One region of the Pseudomonas fluorescens group sp. PF-1 genome, then DNA from elsewhere that is predicted to be linked to it. Evidence: predicted binding sites of a transcription regulator. Region 1 holds the regulator's gene; each other region holds the start of a gene.

Region 1 (7,581 bases):
CCTGATCGCGCATCAGTTTGCCGATGAACTGGAGGTGCCGTTTACGCGCGATGTTCGCCGTGTGCTTGGGCGCATCGGCCAAGGCCCGGCGCAAAGCGTCGGTCAAGGGCAGTTTTGCCAGCAAGTCAGGCTTGAGTGTCGTAAGGCGTTCGCCAAGGTCAACCAGAGCATGCAGCTCGCGTTTGACCTGGGATTTGCTTTTTTCTCCCGTATCGAGGGAGTCGTCGTAAGAATCAACCATGGTGGCCGTCCGCAAAGAAACGCCGCCATGATAACCAGTCGGGGGCCGCTTGTCCGGCCCGGTCGCTCGATGACCTATTCCGAAAGCAGAATTTGAGTGGAGAACAGCATGAGTGCAGTTGAAAGCGTCGGCCCACAAGCGTTGCCGGCACTGCAAGAACAAGTCGAGCAGATCATCGCTGAAGCCAGGCGCCAGGGGGCCAGTGCCTGTGAAGTGGCGGTGTCCCTGGAGCAGGGCCTGTCGACCACGGTGCGCCAGCGCGAAGTCGAAACCGTCGAATTCAATCGTGATCAGGGATTCGGTATCACCTTGTACGTTGGCCAGCGCAAGGGTTCGGCCAGCACCTCGGCCAGCGGTCCAGAGGCGATTCGTGAGACCGTAGCCGCCGCCTTGGCCATTGCCAAACACACCTCGGAAGACGAAGCGTCGGGTCTGGCGGATGCTGCTCTGATGGCGCGTGACGTTCAGGATTTCGACCTGTTCCACCCATGGGATATCACGCCGGAGCAGGCAATCGAGCAGGCGCTGACCTGTGAAGCGGCCGCATTTGCTGCCGACAGCCGGATCAAGAATGCCGATGGCACTACGCTGAGCACTCATCAAGGCTGCCGTGTCTATGGCAACAGCCACGGTTTTATCGGCGGTTATGCGTCGACCCGGCACAGCCTGAGCTGCGTGATGATCGCCGAGGCCGATGGTCAGATGCAGCGCGATTATTGGTATGACGTGAATCGCCAGGGCAATTTGCTGGCTGATCCGGTGAGCATTGGCCAGCGTGCCGCACAACGGGCGGCAAGCCGTCTCGGCGCGCGTCCGGTGCCAACCTGCGAAGTGCCGGTGCTGTTTTCCGCCGAGTTGGCCGGTGGTTTGTTCGGCAGCTTCCTGTCGGCGATTTCCGGCGGCAGCCTGTATCGCAAGTCATCGTTCCTTGAAGGCACCCTGGGTCAGAAGCTGTTTCCTGAATGGCTGACCATCGATGAGCGTCCGCATTTGATGCGTGCCTTGGGCAGCGCGGCCTTCGATGGCGATGGTCTGGCGACTTACGCGAAGCCGTTCGTTGAAAAGGGCGAGCTGGTGTCCTACATCCTCGGTACTTACTCCGGTCGCAAGCTCGGCATGCCGAGCACCGCGAATGCCGGAGGCGTGCATAACCTGTTCGTCACCCATGGTGATGAAGATCAGGCGGCCTTGCTGCGTCGCATGGGGCGTGGCCTGCTGGTGACCGAATTGATGGGGCAGGGCCTGAATATGGTCACGGGCGACTACTCCCGTGGCGCTGCGGGTTATTGGGTCGAGAACGGTGAAATCCAGTTCGCGGTCCAGGAAGTGACCATCGCCGGTAACATGCGTGACATGTTCAAGCAGATCGTTGCCGTGGGTAATGACCTGGAACTGCGCAGCAATATCCGTACGGGGTCGGTACTGATCGAGCGGATGACGGTGGCGGGCAGCTAAACTCCCCTGTCACAAAAAAGGCGCACCACCTGATGGGTGGTGCGCCTTTTTTTGTGGGCTATCGAGCGGGTTTGGCCTCGATACGCGTTTACTCGCCTTCGTCGAAATAGCGGTTGATCAGGTCTTTCAACGCATCCAGCGCCTTTTGCGCGTCTTCGCCTTCGGTGTTGATGTAGATTTTGGTGCCCTTGCCAGCCGCGAGCATCATCATTGCCATGATGCTTTTGCCGTCGACCGTAGATTCCGGAGTGCGTCCGACTCTGATCGTGCAGTCCTTGAATTCACCGGCGACTCCGACGAATTTTGCAGAAGCACGGGCGTGCAGGCCCAGCTTGTTGATGATTTCGATTTCCAGAGCAGGCATCGCGGTGTGAATCCTTTAGCTGAGGTCGCGGTGGCGGACCTGGACGTTCTTCAGGGATTGTTGCAGCGTCTTGCCCAAGCGTTCGGTCAGGTAGACGGAGCGGTGATGTCCGCCCGTGCAGCCGATGGCAATGGTGACATAGGCGCGGTTGCTGGCGGCAAAGCGGGGCAACCATTTGAGCAGATATGTGGAAATGTCCTGGAACATCTCTTCCACGTCCGGCTGGGCTGCCAGGTACTCGGCAACCGGTTGATCAAGCCCGGACTGCGCCCGAAGCTCGGGTTTCCAGTAGGGATTGGGCAGGCAGCGCACGTCGAATACCAGGTCGGCATCCACGGGCATGCCACGCTTGAAACCAAAGGACTCCACCAGGAAGGCTGTACCGGGTTCCGGCTGGTTCAACAGGCGCAGCTTGATCGTATCCCGTAGCTGATACAGGTTGAGGTTGGTGGTGTTGACTTTGAGATCGGCAAGGTCGGCTATGGGGCCGAGCAGGCTGGTTTCATCGTTGATCGCTTCAGCCAGCGAACGATTGGCACTGCTCAGCGGGTGACGACGACGGGTTTCCGAAAAACGCTTGAGCAAGGTTTCTTCGTCGGCATCCAGGTACAGAACATCGCACTGGATATGCCGGCTGCGGACTTCTTCGAGCAATTCGGGGAATCGCGACAAGTGACTTGGCAGGTTGCGTGCATCAATGGACACGGCCACCAGCGGCTGTGCCAGTTCGGTGTGGATCAATGCGCGTTCGGCGAGTTCCGGCAGCAACCCGGCGGGAAGGTTGTCGATGCAGTAGTAGCCACTGTCCTCGAGTACATCAAGGGCGGTGCTTTTACCTGAGCCGGAGCGGCCACTGACGATGATCAAGCGCATGATTACTGACCGTTTTGCTCGTCCAGGACAACCTGATACAAGGCTTCATTGCTCGGGGCGCTGCGCAGTTTTTCGCGCACTTCCTTGCGGTCGAGCATGCTGGCAATTTGGCGCAAAAGTTCCAGGTGCGCATCGGTAGCGGCTTGCGGGACCAGTAGAACGAACAACAGGTCAACCGGTGCGCCGTCGATGGCGTCGAAATCTATGGGGGCATCGAGGTGCATCAGGGCACTGATGGGTGAAGAGCAGCCCTTCAGGCGACAGTGGGGAATGGCGATGCCGTTGCCAAAACCCGTCGAGCCGAGTTTTTCACGGGCAATCAACGCCTCGAAGACATCTTGCATCTCCAGATCCGGCACTTCCCGGGCGATCAGGTTGGCAATTTGTTCGAGGGCTTTCTTTTTACTGCCGCCCGGCACGTTCACAAGTGAACGGCCGGGGGTCAGGATGCTTTCAAGTCGGATCATGGGTTGGGGGTGTTAACGACCGGTAGCGCCCTGGAGGAGGCTCTGGGTCTTTTCCTTATGCTTTTTGAGTTGTTTATCCAGCTTGTCGGTCAGTGCGTCGATCGCCGCGTACATATCGGTATGTTCCGCGTTCGCGACCACTTCATTGCCGGGAATATGCAGCGTGGCTTCGATTTTCTGCTTCAACTTTTCGACGGTCATCGTGACCTGTACGTTGGTGATCTTGTCGAAGTGCCTCTCTAACCGTTGGAGTTTTTCGCCGATGTAGGTGCGAAGAGGTTCGGTCACTTCCAGTTGGTGTCCACTGATGTTGACTTGCATACAGCTTCTCCTTCGTTGCCAGTGCATAAAGCGGTAGATCAAATGACCTACCACTGGAACGCTGTGGCGTGGCTCTACATCAACCGCTTGCGTTCGCTCGAAGGCGCGATCCCAAGGGATTCGCGGTACTTGGCGACGGTGCGGCGAGCCACCTGAATGCCTTGTGCCTCCAGTAAACCAGCGATCTTGCTGTCACTCAACGGCTTTTTCTGATTTTCCGCGGCAACCAGTTTTTTGATGATCGCGCGGATCGCCGTGGACGAGCATTCGCCGCCTTCGGAGGTGCTGACATGGCTGGAGAAAAAGTACTTCAGTTCATATATGCCCCGAGGGGTATGCATGAATTTCTGTGTGGTCACCCGTGAAATTGTCGACTCGTGCATGCCAACCGCCTCGGCGATGTCATGCAGGACCAACGGTTTCATGGCTTCGTCGCCGTACTCCAGGAAGCCGCGCTGATGCTCGACAATCTGGGTGGCAACTTTCATCAGGGTTTCATTGCGGCTTTGCAGGCTCTTGATGAACCAGCGGGCTTCCTGCAACTGATTGCGCATGAACGTGTTGTCGGCGCTGGTGTCGGCGCGACGCACGAAACCGGCGTACTGGGCGTTGACCCGAAGACGCGGTACCGATTCCTGGTTGAGTTCCACCAGCCAGCGTTCGTTGTCCTTGCGCACGATCACGTCGGGAACCACGTATTCGGCTTCAGTGGATTCGATTTGAGAGCCCGGGCGCGGATTAAGGCTTTGAACCAGTTCGATCACCTGGCGCAGCTCATCTTCCTTGAGCTTCATGCGGCGCATCAGCTGGCTGTAATCGCGGCTGCCGAGCAAGTCGATGTAGTCGATGACCAGGCGCTTTGCTTCGGCGAGCCAAGGGGTTTTGGCCGGCATCTGGCGTAATTGCAGCAGCAGGCATTCGCCCAGGTTGCGGGCGCCGATTCCGGCGGGTTCGAATTGCTGGATGCGGTGCAGGACGGCTTCGATTTCGTCCAGCTCGATGTCCAGCTCCGGGTCGAAGGCTTCGAGTATCTCCTCGAGCGTCTCGTCCAGGTAGCCCTGATTGTTGATGCAATCGATCAGGGTCACGGCGATCAGGCGATCGGTGTCGGACATGGGCGCCAGGTTCAATTGCCACAGCAAATGGCTTTGCAGGCTTTCACCGGCCGATGTGCGGGTGGTGAAATCCCACTCGTCGTCATCGTTGCTCGGCAGACTGCTGGCGCTGGTCTGGTAAACGTCTTCCCAGGCGGTATCGACGGGCAGTTCGTTGGGGATACGCTCGTTCCAGTCGCCTTCCTCGAGGTTATCAACCGTCGGTGCGCTTTCCTGGTAGGAGGGTTCCTGAATGTCGGGGTTGGGTTTCTGTTCGGCGTTGTCGGCCAAGGGGTCGCTGTTATCGAAGTCGTCGCCTTCTTCCTGGCGTTCGAGCATCGGATTGGACTCCAGGGCCTCCTGGATTTCCTGTTGCAGGTCCAGGGTCGACAATTGGAGCAGGCGGATGGCCTGTTGCAGCTGCGGTGTCATCGTCAGCTGCTGGCCCATTCTTAAGACTAGCGATGGTTTCATGGCAGGGGCTAAACACCTTATTCGCCGGCGCACATGCGCCATCCACTACAGGGCGCCGGAGCGCCAAACATAAGCAAATTATATGCCTGAAACTGAAGTGTTTGCCTAGAGCGCTGTAACAATAAAAAAGTGTTGATTTTTTATCGAGACAAGCGCTCGGTCGACTAGCCAGACACCTCGGTGCTTACAGGCGGAACTCATGGCCCAAATACACTTCCTTGACCAGATCGTTGGCCAGGATGGTTGCAGCGTCGCCTTCGGCGATCAATTGGCCATCGTTGACGATGTAGGCGGTTTCACAGATGTCGAGGGTGTCACGGACGTTGTGGTCGGTGATCAGCACGCCAATGCCCTTGGCCTTGAGGTGATGGATGATCTGTTTGATGTCGCCTACCGAAATCGGGTCCACGCCGGCGAAGGGCTCGTCGAGGAGGATGAATTTCGGGTTGGTGGCCAATGCCCGGGCGATTTCCACACGGCGGCGTTCGCCACCGGACAGGCTCATGCCGAGGTTGTCGCGGATGTGGCTGATGTGGAATTCCTGCAGCAGGCTTTCCAGCTCCTTGCGGCGACCGGCCTTGTCGAGTTCCTTGCGGGTCTCCAGGATCGCCATGATGTTGTCGGCGACCGAGAGTTTGCGGAAGATCGACGCTTCTTGCGGCAGATAGCCGATACCGGCCTTTGCGCGGCCGTGCATTGGCTGGTGGCTGACGTCCAGGTCGTCGATCAGTACGCGGCCCTGATCGGCCTGTACCAGGCCTACGATCATGTAGAAACAGGTGGTCTTGCCGGCGCCGTTAGGGCCTAGCAGGCCAACGATCTGACCGCTGTCGATGGACAGGCTGACATCACGGACGACCTGGCGGCTCTTGTAGCTCTTGGCCAGATGCTGAGCTTTCAGAGTTGCCATTACTGGGCCTTTTGCTCGTCGGTTTTCTTCTTCGGCTGGATCACCATGTCGATGCGCGGACGCGCTTCGGTGACCTTGTTACCTGTCGCACGGCCAGCGCTCGCAAGCTTCTTGACGGTGTCGTAGACGATTTTTTCGCCCTGGGTGGTGTTGTTGTCCTTGTCGATGACTTTGGCGCGATCGATCAGTACGACGCGGTTTTGCGCGGCGTGGTACTGGATGGTCACTCCCCAGCCCTGGACAGGCTTGGTGTCGCCCTGGGTTTGCAGTTGTTCGAAGTAGGCCAGGTTGCCTACAGAGGTCACTACATCGATATCGCCGGTCGGCGTGCGGGTGATGGTCACGGTGTTGCCGGTGACCTTCATCGAGCCCTGGGTAATGATCACGTCACCTTTGTAGGTGGCAACGCCATTCTTGTCGTCCAGTTGGGCGTCGTCGGCTTGAATGCGGATAGGCTGCTCTTGATCGTTCGGCAGAGCCCAGGCGCTCACGCTTCCCAGTGCTGCGCCCAGACTGAGCAAAATAGGGAGGGTTTTAACGAGCCTCATACTGTCCTCTTACGTTCGATAGCAGGTGTATCCTGCTTTCTTTCAAATACGCTTTCATTCCGGTACCGGTCGATACGCCGCCAGCGCCGTCGATTCTAACGGGTTGCTCGGTCTGCGCATATTGTTGCTGCGGGAACACCGTCATTCGAGTGGTGGTGATCAGGGTTCTGCGGTTTTTTTCATCAAAGCGCGTGATGCGTACCGAATCGATCAATTCAACCTGCGTGCCGTCCGGGTTGACCTCACCTTTTTCGCTCTGGACGTGCCACGGGAACTCGGTGCCGCGGAACATGTTCAGGTCAGGGTTGGTCAGCAGCGTGACTTCGCTTGCTTTGAGGTGCTCGACTTTGTCGGAAGTCATTTCGTATTGAAGCCTGCCATCAGGCAGGAACTGCACGCTGTGGGCGTTGGTAGCGTAATAATCGATTTCGCTTTCGTCGACATGCGCGATCGGTTTGTCGAGGAAGCGTTCCGGGCTGATGTTCCAATAGCCGACCGCGGCGAAAATCGCCGCAATGCAACCGAACACCAGAATGTTGCGAATTTTTTTGTTCAGCATGGTTTGGCTCACAGGTACGCGGCGTTGGCCGCATCGAGACGGCCCTGGGCGCGCAGGATCAATTCGCAGAATTCGCGGGCGGCACCCTCGCCACCGCGGGCCAGGGTTACTCCGTGAGCGTGTTCACGCACAAAGCTTGCGGCATTGGCCACCGCCATGCCCAGGCCGACGCGGCGAATGACCGGCAGGTCCGGCAGGTCGTCGCCTAGATAAGCGACCTGCTCATAGCTTAGGTTGAGTTGGCCGAGAAGCTCGTCGAGCACCACCAGTTTGTC
Region 2 (7,581 bases), on a different contig from region 1:
CGGCGGCCATCACCACCAGATCGGCGGGAATGATGTCGCCGTTCTTGAACTCGACTGAGCCGACCCGGCCATTGCCGGCATCGTGCAACGCCTGGGTTTGCTCGCAGAGACGAAAGTGCAGGCCGCGGGCCTCCAGGGCATTTTGCAGTAACTGGCCGCTGGTCTTGTCCAGTTGCCGATCCAGCAACCATTTGCCGAGGTGCACGACGGTGACGTGCATGCCGCGCAGCATCAGCCCGTTGGCAGCTTCCAGCCCCAGCAGCCCGCCACCGATGACCACCGCGTGTTTATGGGTTTTGGCGGTGTCGATCATGACCTGGGTGTCGGCAATGTCGCGGTAGCCGATTACGCCCTGCAGCGTGTTGCCGGGAATCGGCAGGATGAACGGGCTGGAGCCGGTGGCGATCAACAGGCGATCGTATTCGGCCACGGTGCCGTCTTCGGCAATGACCCGGCGTCTGACCCGGTCGATTTCCACGACTCTGCGGTTGAGCAGCAACTTGATGTCGTTTTCCAGGTACCAGTCCAGGTCGTTGAGTACGATCTCTTCGAAGGTCTGCTCGCCAGCCAGCACCGGCGACAGCAGGATGCGGTTGTAGTTGGTATGGGGTTCGGCACCGAAGACCGTGATGTCGTACAGCTCGTTGCTCAGTTTCAGCAGTTCTTCGAGGGTACGAACGCCGGCCATGCCATTGCCGATCATCACCAGTTTGAGCTTTTTCATCAGGTTCTCCGGGGAACAACGACCCGCCTCATCAGGCTTTCCAGGTCGTGCTCGACAATTTCGCGCAAACAAAAAAAGGCGTCCCGCCAGTTGCCTGACGGGGACGCCTTTGTCCGGTCCCGTTCTCTCGGGAAGCGCAGTCTTCGTCGTTGAAGCCTGCACGTTATGTGTGATGGGAAGGCTAATGCAGTGGTTGTGCCAAGTCGGTCAAGTCCGTGGTTCGCGGTGTCTGCGCGCGCCCGCCCTGGGCAAACGGCGTTTTGTTGCACCGAATCAACGCGCGGCGCCCACTAATGGAGCGCCAACACCAGCAGCACCAGATTCGCCACCAGCGACATCAGCGCCAGGGTCCGCCACACCTTCAACGGCTCGCGCTCCAGTAACGGTTTGGGGCGCACGCTCAAACTGCGGCGCTCGCCCTGTTCCATCAGCAATAACCACTCTTCCGACGTTTCAAAGCGTTGATCCGGATCCGCCGCTACCGCGCGTTCCAGGGTTTGCATCAGCCATTCCGGGAGGTCGGGGCGATAGCGGCTGGCATTCACCGGAACGCCGAACCGTGGGCGTTGGAACGCTTCGATTTCGCCGTAGGGAAAATGCCCGGTGAGCAGGACATACAGGGTCACGCCGACCGAGTACAAATCCTGTTGCGCGCTCGGCGGGTCGCCGCGAAACGCTTCCGGCGCAATGTAGCTGGGGGTTCCGGGCAGCGCAGAGGGCTCGTCGAGGGACAAGCCGGGGCAATAGGCGAGCCCGAAATCGAGCAGCCGTAACTCGCCGTCGTCCCCCAGCAGCAGGTTCTCCGGTTTGATATCGCGGTGCAGTATTTGCCGCCGATGCAGCATGCCCACCGCTCGCAACAGGCGTTCGGCCAGGTCTTGCCATTGGGCCAGCGGCAGCGGCCCGACTTGCTCATGCAGCTGGGCCAGGGTCGATCCTGAATATTCGCGCATCACGTAGTACAAATGCTGACGCTGACTGGCGGCATGCACTTCGGGGAAATGACGCCCGGCTACACGCTTGAGAAACCATTCTTCCGACAACAACGCTTGCCCGGCCGGATGATCGTCGCGCAGGTGAGCGGGCAGGGTTTTCAGCAGCCAGGCCTGTCGCTGACTGTCACGCACGCGATAAAGCAGGGATTGCTGGCTCTGGCCGACGATCCCTTCGACTTGCCAGCCCTCGAATTCCTGGTCCGGTTTCAGTGCGGGCGGCAGCGGCCATTGCTGCAGTTGAATCAACGCATCGCCGATGCTGGTTTCACCCAGGGCATCGACCCGCACCAGCAAGGCGCTGGCATTGTCCTGGCTGCCGGCCAGGTGCGCGGCATTGACCAGGGTGTGTGCGGCGCTGTGCAGGTCCGGTTGGTCCCGCAGAATCGCGGCAATGGCCGTGTCGCCCAGGACCGCCCAGACCCCGTCGCTGAGCAGCACAAAGCTTTCATCAAGGCGCAATTCGCCGTCGAGGAAGTCCAGCACCAGGTGCTGATCGAGCCCCATCGCTCGTTTGAGCACATGCTGCATGCCTGGTTGGTCCCAGACATGATCCTCGCTGATGCGCTGCAACTGATCGGCATGCCAGCGATACACTCGACAATCGCCCACATGGGCCAGGGTGAAGCGCCGACCGCGCATGACCAATGCGCTGACCGTGGTCAGCAGCGGTTGTCCACCGCCGTTGGCCTGCAGCCAGCGGTTCTGCGCCAGCAGCAGGCGATCCAGCGCCTGGGCGACGCCCCAGGTTTCCGGGGTGGCGTAATAATCCAGTGCCAGTGCCTGCAGGGTGGAACGAGCGGCCAGCCCACCGTCGGCGCACTGGCTGACACCGTCGGCGATGGCGAACAGGTAACCCTTGCTCGCCGCCAGTGCCGGGGCCGGTGTGACCAGCCGCAACGCGTCCTGGTTTTCTTCGCGCGGGCCGATGGCGCTGGCTTCGGCGAAACTCAGTTGCAGGCTCATCGCCGGCTCAGACCCGTGCAGCGGTCACGGCAGCCGAACCCCAGGTGGTTCTCCAGCGACGTTTCACCCCGTGCAGGCCGAACCAGGCGAGGACGCCGAGGCTGGCGAACAACCACAGCGCCAATTGGTAGCTGCCGGTGCTTTGCTTGATCGCACCCATGCCCGCCGCCAGGGCAAAACCGCCGATGCCGCCGGCCATGCCGATCAGGCCGGTCATCACGCCGATCTCCCGACGAAAGCGCTGCGGCACCAACTGGAACACGGCGCCATTGCCCGCACCAAGGCCGAGCATGGTGCAGACGAAAAGTGCCAGCGCAGCGTAGGAACTCGGCAGGTTGAATCCGACGGCAGCAATGCAGATCGCGGCCACGGTGTACATCGCCAGCAGGGTGCGGATGCCGCCGAAACGGTCCGCCAGGGCACCGCCCAAGGGGCGCATCAGGCTGCCGCCGAACACGCAGGCGGCGGTGTAGTAGCCGGCCGTCACCGGGCTCAGGCCGTATTGATCGTTGAAATAGCCGGGCAGGGCACTGGCCAGGCCAATGAAGCCACCGAAGGTCACGCTGTAGAAAAACATGAACCACCAGCTGTCGCGGTCGCCCAGGGCCTTGAAGTAGTCGGCCATCGACTTGGCTTTCGGCCGTTCAGGCGCGTTTTTGGCCAGCCAGGCGAAAACGATCAACGACAGGATCAGTGGAATGAGGGCAAAGCCGAACACGTTGCTCCAGCCATACGCAGCCGCCAGAACCGGCGCAATCAACGCGGCAAACACCGTGCCCGAGTTACCGGCGCCGGCGATCCCCATGGCCTTGCCCTGATGCTGCGGCGGATACCATTGCGACGCCAGCGGCAGGGCCACGGCGAACGACGCACCGGCCATACCGAGGAACAGCCCCAGAACCAGGGCCTGCTCGTAGCTGTGGATGCCCAGTTTCCAGGCACCGAACAGCGCACAGATAACGATCACCTGGCCAATCAGTCCAGCGGTTTTGGGCGACAGGCGATCGGCCAGCATGCCCATGATGAAGCGCAGTACCGCACCGGCCAGAATGGGCGTGGCCACCACCAGCCCGCGCTGTTGTGTGGTCAGGTGCAGGTCGGCGGCGATTTGCACGGCCAGTGGGCCAAGCAGGTACCACACCATGAAGCTCAGATCGAAATAGAGGAAGGCTGCGAACAGGGTCGGGGTATGGCCGGATTTCCAGAAGCTTGAATTCATCGCGCACCTCAGCTGATAGGAGTCTCGAACGGGAGTCATGCAGGTGGGGCGCCTTGAGGGCTGCACCACCCGCCCCGGGCAATGGGGCCAAAAACAAAAAAAACGCCGCCACCTGATTCGCCTTGGGGCAAATGAGGTGAGCGACGTCTTTGTCGTAGGTGGGGCAACCGCCGTTGGTTACCTGTGGAGATTACTTAGCGAGATCTATGCCAATACCGTGAAACCGAGTGAAGGCAGCAGGGTTTCAGCCCAGCAGTTCACTCATGGCGATGATCTGCTCCGCCACCTGAATCAGCTTCTGCTGGCGGCTCATGGCCTGGCGGCGCATCAAGGTGTAGGCCTCTTCTTCGTTGCAGTCCTTCATTTTCATCAGCAGCCCTTTGGCCAACTCGATGCGCTTGCGCTCGGCGAGCTGCTGGTCGCGGGCGTGCAGTTGCGCGCGCAGGGCCTGGTCGCTTTCGAAGCGCGCCATGGCCACGTCGAGAATCGGCTGCAGGCGTTGCGCGTGAATGCCTTCGACGATGTAGGCACTGACCCCGGACTTGATCGCCTGGCGCATCACATCCGGGTCGTGTTCGTCGGTGAACATCACGATCGGGCGTGGTTGGTCGCGACTGACCAGCACCACTTGCTCCATCACATCGCGGCCCGGTGACTCGGTATCGATCAGAATCACATCCGGACGCACCGTTTCGACGCGCCCGGGCAGGTCGATGGTCAATCCTGATTCGTCGATTACCTCGAAGCCGGCCTCGGTCAGTGCCGCCTTCAGGCGTCCGACTTTTTTTGCGGTGTCGTTGATCAGCAGAATACGCAACATGTTCGCAGTCTCCTGTCAGCGGTTGGCTAATCGATGCGAGCTATTGCTCATGGCGTGCAGCTTGAAACTGCGGGCATAACCGGCAGGGTCCGAGCCGTCCCAGACCTTGCCGTCGATCAACTGGCTGCTGCGCATCTCGTTACCCAGTGCGGCGACGCCGACGGCGCTGGCGGCCTCACGATACAGGTCCAGTTGTTGCACCTGGCGGGCCACCGCCAGGTAGTCCGGATCGTCGCGCAACAGGCCCCAGCGACGGAACTGGGTCATGAACCACATGCCATCGGACAGGTACGGCAGATTGACCTCGCCCCCACCGTGGAAGCGCAGGGCGTGCGGATCCTGCCAGCGATTGCCGAGACCGTCGTCGTAGTCGCCCAGCAAACGCGGCTCGATGCATTCGAGCGGCGCATCGAGGTATTGCGCGGCACTGAGCAATTGCGCGGTGCTGCGACGATTTTCAGTGCTTTCTTCGATAAAACGACTCGCCTGCAGAATCGCCATCACCAATGCGCGGGCGGTGTTCGGGTATTGCTCGACGAACGCGCGGGTGCAGCCCAGGACTTTTTCCGGGTGATCGGGCCAGATGGTCTGGGTGGTCGCCATGGTGAATCCAAGGTTCTGTTGCACCGCGCTGGCCGACCAGGGCTCGCCGACGCAGAAACCGTCGATCCGTCCCGCTTGCAGGTGCGCAACCATTTGCGGCGGCGGCACCACTACGCTCTCGACGTCCTGCAACGGGTGAATGCCCTGGCTGGCGAGCCAGTAATACAGCCACATGGCGTGGGTGCCGGTGGGGAAGGTCTGGGCGAAGGTGAGTTTTGGGCGACTTTGGTGCACGTGCCGGTCCAGTGCTTCAGGACTGGTCACACCCAGCGCTTGCAGGCCGTGGGAGAGGTTGATGCTCTGGCCGTTCTGGTTCAGCCCCATCAGTACGCCCATGTCTGTTGGCGCCACTCCGCCGATGCCCAGGTGCACGGCGTAGATCAGGCCGTAGAGGCTATGGGCGGCATCGAGTTCACCGCTGACCAGTTTGTCCCGCAGGTTGGCCCAGGATGACTGGCGCTTGAGGTTCAAGGTCAGGCCATAGGGCTGGGCGAAGCCCTGGGTGGCGGCGACGACGACTGACGCGCAGTCGCTCAGGGCCATGAAGCCGAGGTTGATTTCGGACTTTTCCGGGGCATCGCTGCCATTGACCCAGGCCAGCGGGCCGGCTGATGGTTCGTTCATCGCGTCTTCACCTTGCAAAAAAAAGCGTCGTCCCGCGTCCTTGCACGCGCAAGGGCGGATGACGACGCCATTGTCCTGGCACTCATCCCGCCGTTGGCATGGGTGCTGATGTCAGGATCGGTGCAAGGCATATGCCATCGTCCGTTGATTGAATCGCGCGCCTCGCCTGCGGGCCGCTTGCCCGGCTATAATCGCCGCCACTTTTCATAGCCCAGAGTCAAACCCGCCCATGTACACCCTGGCCCGTCAGCTGTTGTTCAAACTTTCCCCGGAAACCTCCCACGATCTGTCCCTGGACCTGATCGGCGCGGGCGGGCGTCTGGGGCTCAACGGCTTGTTGTGCAAGGCCCCGGCGAAGGTGCCGGTGACGGTCATGGGCCTGGACTTTCCGAACCCGGTGGGACTGGCGGCCGGTCTGGACAAGAACGGCGCGGCCATCGACGGTTTTGCTCAGCTGGGTTTTGGCTTTGTTGAAATCGGCACCGTCACCCCGCGTCCACAACCGGGTAACCCGAAGCCACGCCTGTTCCGCCTGCCGGAAGCCGAGGCGATCATCAATCGCATGGGCTTCAACAACCTCGGCGTCGATCACCTGCTGGCCCGCGTTGCTGCGTCCAAGTACAAAGGTGTGCTGGGCATCAACATCGGCAAGAACTTCGATACTCCGGTCGAGCGCGCGGTCGACGATTACCTGATTTGCCTGGACAAGGTTTACGCCCATGCCAGCTATGTGACGGTCAACGTCAGCTCGCCGAACACGCCGGGGCTGCGCAGCCTGCAATTCGGTGACTCGCTCAAGCAACTGCTGGCCGACCTGGCCACGCGCCGCGCGGAACTGGCGCTGCGCCACGGCAAACACGTGCCCCTGGCGATCAAGATCGCGCCGGACATGAGCGACGAAGAAACCGCGCAGGTCGCGCAAGCGTTGATCGATACCGGGATGGACGCGGTCATCGCCACCAACACCACCTTGAGCCGCATAGGCGTCGAAGGCATGGAGCATGGTGACGAGGCGGGTGGTTTGTCCGGTGCACCGGTTCGCGACAAGAGCACCCACACCGTGAAAGTACTGGCGGCCGAATTGGGTGGTCGCTTGCCGATCATCGCGGCGGGCGGCATCACCGAAGGCAAGCACGCGGCGGAAAAAATCACCGCAGGGGCGAGCCTGGTGCAGATTTACTCGGGCTTCATCTATAAAGGGCCGGCACTGATTCGTGAGTCGGTAGACGCCATCGCAGCCCTGCGTTAATCCCTGTGGGTATGCCGATGAGTTTTGAACCGACATAAAAAAGGGCTCCTTTAAGGAGCCCCTGGGCCGGAGCCCGCCGTCCGGATGGGACGTGCGTGGTTAATGGGTTGCGTAATCAGATTTTCGTGTCGGAGTGTGTGCCCTGTATTAGCCGACGGCGTGAAGTTCGTTGAGTCTGTGGATTCCCGCAGTGCCGGTCATACCGTCCCAGTTGTCGCCGCGTCCTTCTCGCCAGCCGTTGATCCAGGCTTGGCGTACCGACGGTAGAGTAAATGGGCAAAGCTCACGGGATTTGCCACCAACGCCATATTGATATCCGCGCAAAAACGCTCTTTCCAACGGATCACGCTTAAGTCTTCTCATAGGGTGTAGCCCTCACTTGTT
Region 3 (7,581 bases), 1.5 Mb from region 1:
CCGTTACCGGCGATGTAGAGGTTCCAGCCTTTCTCGGTGGCAATCACGCCGACGTCCTTGCTTTGCGCCTCGGCGCACTCGCGGGTGCAACCGGAGACGGCGAACTTGAGCTTGTGCGGCGAACGCAGGCCCTTGTAGCGATCCTCGAGGGTCAGGGCCATTTGCACACTGTCCTGCACGCCGTAGCGGCACCAGGTGCTGCCGACGCAAGATTTCACCGTACGGGTCGATTTGCCGTAGGCGTGCCCGGTTTCGAAACCGGCTTCGATCAACTCGGCCCAGATGTCCGGCAACTCATGCAACTGGGCGCCGAACAGGTCAATGCGCTGGCCGCCGGTGATCTTGGTGTAGAGGTCGTATTTCTTCGCGACCACGCCTATGGCAATCAGCTTGTCGGCCGTGATCTCGCCACCGGGAATGCGCGGCACCACCGAATAGGTGCCGTTCTTCTGCATGTTGGCCATGAAGGTGTCGTTGGTGTCCTGCAACGGCACCAGCGACGGGTCCATGATCGGCTGGTTCCAGCACGAGGCGAGGATCGAGCCCACGGCCGGCTTGCACACGTCGCAACCGGTGTGACCCCGGCCATGTCTGGCCAGCAGTTCGTCGAAGGTGATGAGCCCTTCCACCCGAACCAGCGCATACAGCTCCTGGCGGGTGTAGGCGAAGTGCTCGCACAGGCTCTTGTCGACACTGACGCCCCGGGCGGTCAACTCATGCTCGAACACTTGCTTGAGCAGACCGGCGCAACCGCCGCAGCCGGTACAGGCCTTGGTCTGTGACTTGAGCAGACCCAGGTCGGTGCAACCGCCGTCGATGGCCGAGCAGATGGCGCCCTTGGTCACGTTGTGGCAAGAGCAGATCGTCGCCGCTTCCGGCAAGGCGCCCGGCCCCAGGGTCGGCGCGCCTTCGGACGACGGCAGAATCAGCGCGGCCGGTTCGGACGGCAAGGCAATCGCGTTCTGCATGTATTGCAGCAGGGTGTCGTAGTAGCTGTTGTCGCCGATCAGCACCGCACCCAGCACGCGCTTGCCGGTGGCGTCCACCACCAGGCGCCGGTAGCCGGCGCTGGTCTCGTCGATGAACTGGTAGCTGCGGGCACCCGGCGTATGGGCGTGGGCGTCGCCGATGGAGCCGACATCGACGCCCAGCAGTTTGAGTTTGGTCGACATGTCGGCGCCCTGGAACGGCTCGGCCACGTCATCGCACAGCCGCGCGGCGACGCTGCGCGCCATTTGATAGCCGGGCGCGACCAGGCCGAACAGGCTGCCATTCCACGATGCGCACTCACCGATGGCATAGATATTCGGGTCGCAGCTCAAGCAGGTGTCGTCGATCACCACGCCACCGCGGGGGCCGATCTCCAGCGCACATTGGCGAGCCAGCGCATCCTGGGCGCGAATACCGGCGGAGAACACCACCAGGTCGGTTTCGAGAAATTCGTCGTTGGCAAAATTCATCCGATAGCGGTAGTCCTCACCGGCGCTGATCGATTGCGTGGCGCGGGACAGGTGTACCCCGACGCCCAGGCGTTCGATTTGTGCCTTGAGCGCCAGGCCACCCAGATCGTCCAGTTGCACCGGCATCAGGCGCGGGGCGAACTCCACGACGTGGGCTTCAAGGCCCAGGCGCTTGAGCGCGTTGGCCGCTTCCAGACCGAGCAGGCCACCGCCGACCACGACGCCGCGCCGGGCATTGCCCGCCGCCGCTCGAATGGCATCGAGGTCTTCGAGGGTGCGATAGACCAGGCGCGAATCGCCTTCAGCGCCTTCAATCGGCGGCACAAAGGGGTAGGAGCCGGTGGCCAGGACCAGTTTGTCGTAGCTGACACACCCTTGCGCGGTGATGACCTGACGACGCTCGCGGTCGATTTCCAGCACCGGCACCCCCAGGTGCAGGGTGACGCCGGGCGTCTGGTACAACGATGCATCGCTCAGCGCCAACGACTCGGCGTCGCGGCCGGAGAAGTATTCGGAAAGGTGCACACGGTCGTAAGCGCGCATCGGCTCTTCGCTGAAGACGTGCAAGCGATAGCGATCAAGGGCTCCGCGCTCGATCAACTGTTCCACACAATGATGTCCGACCATGCCGTTGCCGATCACGACCAGCGTTTGCAGCTTGTTCAACGTGGCTACATTGGAATTCATAAACGACACCTGCCAAAGCCAATCACGGTAAAAAAAAGCAAAAAAAAACGCCTGAAACCTTGCGGTTCCAGGCGTCTTTGCCTGTTCTTTTGCGGTGTTGAAACCAGACGGCTATGCCTGATCCACCGATGTAGCCCACGACCTGTGCGGCCAGTCGATCGTCGTTGACCGAGAGGGCTGTCCCTCTTTTTCAGATGGACTTGAGGGGATTAATGCAGCCTTTGTGCCAGTGGGTGACGGATGCTTTGCGCGACACGCGAAACGGGTCCATCACGCGATGGAAATGGCCTTGCGAGGTTGGGTCAGAGGCGTTCCCGGCAGGATGGAAGCGTTCCGACGGCGGGTGACAGGTGACGCTGAATCACCCGACAAATCGCCTCGCACTGGTGCACGTCGCCCGCCACGGCGCTTTAAAAGTGCATCCAGGGAAGCGCTTTATGTAAACAAAACGGCCAGCTTCAGCAGGGCTGAAACTGGCCGTCAACGCGGTGCGCCCATCGGGCCTGACCGGCGGTCTTGCGCTTAGAAAATCGAGATCGGGTAATCCACGATCAGACGGGTTTCGTTGTAATCCCCTTCCGCCTGATCGGCGTTACCGCGGTGCCAGGCTTGACGCACCCGCATCGACAAGTCTTTGGCTGGACCGGTCTGCACCACGTATTTGGCTTCGAAGTTGGTTTCGTGGTGCTTGCCGTCAGAGCCATAACCATAGGCCTGGTAGGCGCTGCCGACCGGCATGTGGGTGCCGTCGATATTGTCGCCGTTCAGGTAGCGCGTCATAAAGCTCAGCCCGGGCACGCCATAGGCCGCCATGTTCAGGTCGTAACGGGCCTGCCAGGATTTTTCGCCAGGGCCGTTAAAGTCAGAGTACTGAACCGAGTTGGCCAGGAAGATGGAGTCGGCCAAATCACCCGACTTGTTATTACCAACGGCCACATAGTCAAACGGCGTGTCGCCATGAACTTTCTGGAACGCCAGTGTAACGGTGTGAGCACTCAGGAAAGAGTACGCCGCAGCCATCGACCAGGTGGTGTTGTCGATGGCGCCGGCTTTGGACTGGCCGGAATCGAGGGTGCGGTAGATATTGAAGTCCAGGTTCAGTGACTGATCGGCAGTGAACGGGATCGTGTAGTTGGCATTGCCATAGTATTGGTGCCAGACGTCTTTGAGGTCCGACGCAAACAAGCTCATGGACAAGTTATCGGTCAGCGTGTACTTGCCGCCGAGGTAGTCAATACTCTTGGCCGCCACGTTTGCATAACCGGCATACAGGTCATGGCTATTGTTGGTTGTGGTCGAACCGTTACTGGCGGTGAAGTGCCCGGCGTCGAGGTTCAACCCTTCGATTTCGCTGCTCAACAGGTTGAAACCGGTCGCCGTTTGAGGCGTGGCGCGCGTACCCGCCGTGGCCAGGACCGGGTTGTTGGGCTGCAAGTTGCCATAGTGCAGTTCAGTCTTGGAGAACCGGGCCTTGATCGACGCGCCTGCGCTGCTGAAATCATCCTTCGGCCGGCCGTTGCTGTCGACCGGCAAGTTGCCGGAATCCGCATTGCCTTTGCCACCGTCCAGCTTCACCCCCCAATACCCGTAAGCATCCACACCAAAGCCGACGGTGCCTTGGGTGAAGCCGGAAGTGAAGTTGCCTTGTGTCACTTGCAACCAGTCCTGTTTGTCGCCCGCCGTATTTTTACCGTCACGATCAAAATAAAAGTTGCGAAGTAGGAGGTTCAAACTGCTGCCTTCAACAAACCCCTTGGCAGTCGCTTGGTCTTCCACACCAGCGGCCGACGCTAGTTGACTAACACCCAGTGAAACAGCCAGCGCCACCAAATTCCACTTCAAAGACATTGTTCGTTCCCCTGTTTTTTAATAGAACTGCCTCGTCTCTCAATGCGCAGAAAGCAGGGCATCCCCTGAAGTCGGGCCGTCAAAAGCGAACAGTCGTAAGTCAATGGCAGATAAGAAAAAAAGGCTCTAAGTCGCAATCTTTTGAATGCGCAGAGTGATACACCGTTTTATAACGGTTTATTTTTATTACATGGCAGGCCCTAAGGCGAAAAACTTATAACACTTTCGCACCGAAACATTGATCCGGTTTCCCGTGAAAGTAATTATCAATTCCTGCAACAATTCGGGCTTATACAAACAGATACCTTATCTCGCTTAGAGCGGGCTCGTTATATAGCCGAACACACCCCGGCATTTGAGCTTGACTCAAATGTCCAACACTGAAGGCACCGCAAAAAAGAAGTAGACGAACACGCCGAATCCATCGGCTAGTGCCCGCCCGTTAAAACCATTGAGTCGTTGTCGTCATCGGGATCTCCGACCATCAATCGCGCACGCGGCTGCATCTGCACCGTGTCCGCAAAGGCGCGATTAGCCGGGTTGTGAACGGCTGGCCGCGACCATTTGGCGCATGACCGGCGGGCGACCGATTGAGCGCCACAGGGCAACAGTTTGTTAACATCCACGCGCTTTTTTTCGCCTGATACGTCAGGCACTGTGGTTTTTCAGTGGTGACACAGGAAGCTTTTTTCCATGAGTACGTTGTATACCCGTCGCACAGTCCTTCAAGGCATGGGCCTGCTGAGCCTTGGCCTGCTCGCCGGCTGTGATGACAGCAGCAAGCTGTCGTTCAAATACGGCAAGGATCTGAGCGACAAGATCATGGGGCGTAACTTCAAGCTCAAGGACGCCCAGGGCGAGACCCGGATGCTCGGCAGCTACCGTGGCCTGATGCCGATGATCTTCTTCGGTTTCACCCAGTGCCCCGCGGTGTGCCCGACGACACTGGCCCGCGCCGCCCAGGCCAAGAAACTGATGGGCCGCGACGGCGAACGCCTGCAAGTGATCTTCATCACCCTGGACCCCGAGCGCGATACCCCGCAAATGCTCGACAAATACGTCAAGGCCTTCGACCCGAGCTTCGAGGCGCTCTATGGCACCCTGGAAGAAACCGCCGCCACCGCCAAGGAGTTCGGCGTGTTTTATGAAAAGGTCCCGAGCGGCGACACCTACACCCTCTCCCACACCGCGACCAGCTACGTCTTCGACTCCAGAGGCAACTTGCGCCTCGGGCTGTCCGCGTCCCTTACCGCAAAAGAGTGCGCAGAAGACCTGCTCACCGTCATGGAGGTCTGCTGATGACTTCGTTGTACGCAAAGCGTTTTAAACAACTGGCCCTGGGCCTGTCCCTGATCGGCATGGCCTGGCAAGCATCGGCGCAAACCCTGGTCAACGACGCCTGGGTCCGCGCGACGGTGGCTGGCCAGCCTTCGACCGGGGCCTTCATGACCCTGCAGGCGGACACCGACAGCAAACTGCTGAGCGTACAGTCGCCCGTCGCCAAGACCGTGCAAATCCACCAGATGAGCATGAAAGACGACGTGATGAAAATGGGTCAGGTCGAGTCCGTCGAGCTGCCGGCCGGCAAACCGGTGAGCCTCGATCCGGGCGGCTACCACGTCATGTTGATGGACTTGAATGCCCAGGTTCAGGAAGGCAGCAAAGTGCCGCTGACCCTGGTCGTGGAAAACGCCAAGGGCGAGAAAGAAACGATCAACGTCGAAGCTGAAGCCAGGGCGCTGGGCACCATGGATCACAACAAGATGATGGACCACAGCAAGATGCATTGATCTGCTGACCGCCTCACCCCCCGAGGCGGCTCATGGTCACGCCTCGCGTCGGGCGCGGGCGACGATCAACGCGCCGACGCCGGCACCACAACCGATGTCCACCACGCGCCGCACAGGCTCGAAACACTGCTGCAAATGCGCTTCGATCAACCGGGCAAAGCGGTAGCTGTCGGGACCGAAAAACACCGAGTCGGTCTGGGTCGTCGGGTACGCCGAATGGGCGAACAGCAATCCTTCCAGGGTTGACCAGCGCACAGTGCTGCGCCACAGCGAGCCCTCCCTTTCGACGATGCCTGCCTGCTCCAGCGCCGCCAGTGCCTCCGTCGCAAACAACCGGTGATCGAACGGCATCGACCACCCGAAAACATCGCGCAGGTCCCTTGCCAGCGGTGTCGCCAGGCGCTGAAGAACCCTTTGGTGGGTCAGCGGGGTCGGGGTGACGAAACGATAATGCTCGGCGAGCAGGCGCCTGCCCCACTCCAGTAAGCCTTGATCGGCGTTTTGTTGTGCTGACATGTGGCGCTCCTTGAGTCTGTGCAAAGGGGTCAGCGCCGACGGGTACGCAATTCAATGAAGCGTCGAGTGGCGTAGAGCCCGGCCGGACGGCAATGACGTTGCGCCGAGAGCCACGGAATCAACGACTCAAGCTGTTGCCGTGGCGATTGCTCGCTCAGGGTGTCCTGCAATACCTTGAGTTCCGGATCATCTGCCCACCCGGCGTCGGCGTGGTTCTCGTCGTGCTTGCGACGCGGTGATGGCTGACGTTTCGGGTCTTGCCAGTCACCGGCCATCCAGTCGCGCAGCAGTTGCTTCTCGTATCCGCTGAACACGCCGAACATGGCGGCGGTGCTGCCTTCGATCAAATTCCAGAAGCAACTTTCCTGTGGTGGACAATGGCGCTTGATCCAACCCTTGCGCTCCAGTGCGCCGAGAAAGTCCTCCACCTGCCCGGCCGCCGACAGCCACTCGTTCACGGTCCTGCCCTCGATCCGACAGTAATCGGAATGCAGGTGCTGACCGGACCGTCGAACCGTTGGTCCTGCCAGCCATCCACCCCCCCCTCCAGCCAGGCGCCATCGACCTCTTTGGTCGGCGCTACCCGTTGCAGGAAATACAGCGCGTGAGCCTTGTTCTGAAAATAGCGCCGTGCGCCGCCCTGCTGGCGCTCCTCGATGTACCGGGCATAGTCGCGTGCCACCTCGGCACAATGCCGTTCGGCCCATGCCGACAATTGCTCCGGCGTTTCGGGCAAGTCACAAGGCAGCTCAGCGGCGCGGGCCAGTTGTTGGCGCAGGAAGGTTTCCGCCCTTGATCCGGCATCGGGAGCCTTGCTGTACAACACGCCGTAGAGGTCGCGGCACCGTTCATGACTTGAATCAGTCAGTGTCGAGGATGTGCCGGACAAAAGTGTGAACACGGTCATGAGGTCATTCTCCTGGGCCATGCATTTCGACTGTCCCTGACATCCAGTGACGATTAAACGAAACGCTGCTCGTTGAACAGGAGATTTGGCCGGCTACGAAAAATTCCATCGGCTTTCCCAGGCCATGGACCGGTGGCAATACAGAATGCTGCGCCAACACCTTCGCCCCAGCGCCCCTGTCCGCGATTTGCAATGCCGGCACGACAGCGCTCGGGCAAGCTGCATGAGGCTTTTCGCCACTTCCTGCGCCAAATCATTGATCTCAATGGCATTTTTCGCGCAACCAGATTGGCACAGCTCATGCTCCTGTCCTGGGGCAACCACAGAGATTGCCGGCAACGACCGGTCCTGACTTCCCGTGACAGCAGAGGCT

Evidence for each region. Region 1 encodes sigma-54, which starts transcription at its own class of promoters, with help from an activator protein. Its sites were predicted from a motif close to ANTGGCATNNANNTTGCTNT; they were not measured.
Region 2: ACX3YD_RS08245 (CmpA/NrtA family ABC transporter substrate-binding protein) is a predicted target of sigma-54. The motif match lies at 6,068-6,087, and genes of this name have one in related genera.
Region 3: nirB (nitrite reductase large subunit NirB) is a predicted target of sigma-54. The motif match lies at 2,359-2,378, and genes of this name have one in related genera.

Annotation. Positions count from the first base shown of each region.
Region 1 covers NZ_JBTMNG010000002.1:1,279,416-1,286,996, forward strand. The annotation lists gene yjgA (ribosome biogenesis factor YjgA) at 1-241, opposite strand, end outside; gene pmbA (metalloprotease PmbA) at 350-1,696, shown strand; gene ACX3YD_RS20440 (HPr family phosphocarrier protein) at 1,785-2,060, opposite strand; gene rapZ (RNase adapter RapZ) at 2,076-2,933, opposite strand; gene ptsN (PTS IIA-like nitrogen regulatory protein PtsN) at 2,936-3,400, opposite strand; gene hpf (ribosome hibernation-promoting factor, HPF/YfiA family) at 3,413-3,721, opposite strand; gene ACX3YD_RS20460 (RNA polymerase factor sigma-54) at 3,796-5,289, opposite strand; gene lptB (LPS export ABC transporter ATP-binding protein) at 5,474-6,199, opposite strand; gene lptA (lipopolysaccharide transport periplasmic protein LptA) at 6,199-6,747, opposite strand; gene lptC (LPS export ABC transporter periplasmic protein LptC) at 6,734-7,306, opposite strand; gene ACX3YD_RS20480 (KdsC family phosphatase) at 7,315-7,581, opposite strand, start outside.
Region 2 covers NZ_JBTMNG010000001.1:1,720,560-1,728,140, forward strand. The annotation lists partial or broken gene ACX3YD_RS08225 (NAD(P)/FAD-dependent oxidoreductase) at 1-724, opposite strand, end outside; gene ACX3YD_RS08230 (protein kinase domain-containing protein) at 1,015-2,682, opposite strand; gene ACX3YD_RS08235 (nitrate/nitrite transporter) at 2,690-3,901, opposite strand; gene ACX3YD_RS08240 (ANTAR domain-containing response regulator) at 4,146-4,721, opposite strand; gene ACX3YD_RS08245 (CmpA/NrtA family ABC transporter substrate-binding protein) at 4,737-5,948, opposite strand; gene ACX3YD_RS08250 (quinone-dependent dihydroorotate dehydrogenase) at 6,178-7,197, shown strand; gene rmf (ribosome modulation factor) at 7,345-7,560, opposite strand.
Region 3 covers NZ_JBTMNG010000002.1:2,734,843-2,742,423, reverse strand. The annotation lists gene nirB (nitrite reductase large subunit NirB) at 1-2,147, opposite strand, end outside; gene ACX3YD_RS27530 (OprD family porin) at 2,670-3,995, opposite strand; gene ACX3YD_RS27525 (SCO family protein) at 4,689-5,294, shown strand; gene ACX3YD_RS27520 (copper chaperone PCu(A)C) at 5,294-5,785, shown strand; partial or broken gene ACX3YD_RS27515 (SAM-dependent methyltransferase) at 5,825-6,301, opposite strand; partial or broken gene ACX3YD_RS27510 (hypothetical protein) at 6,331-7,208, opposite strand.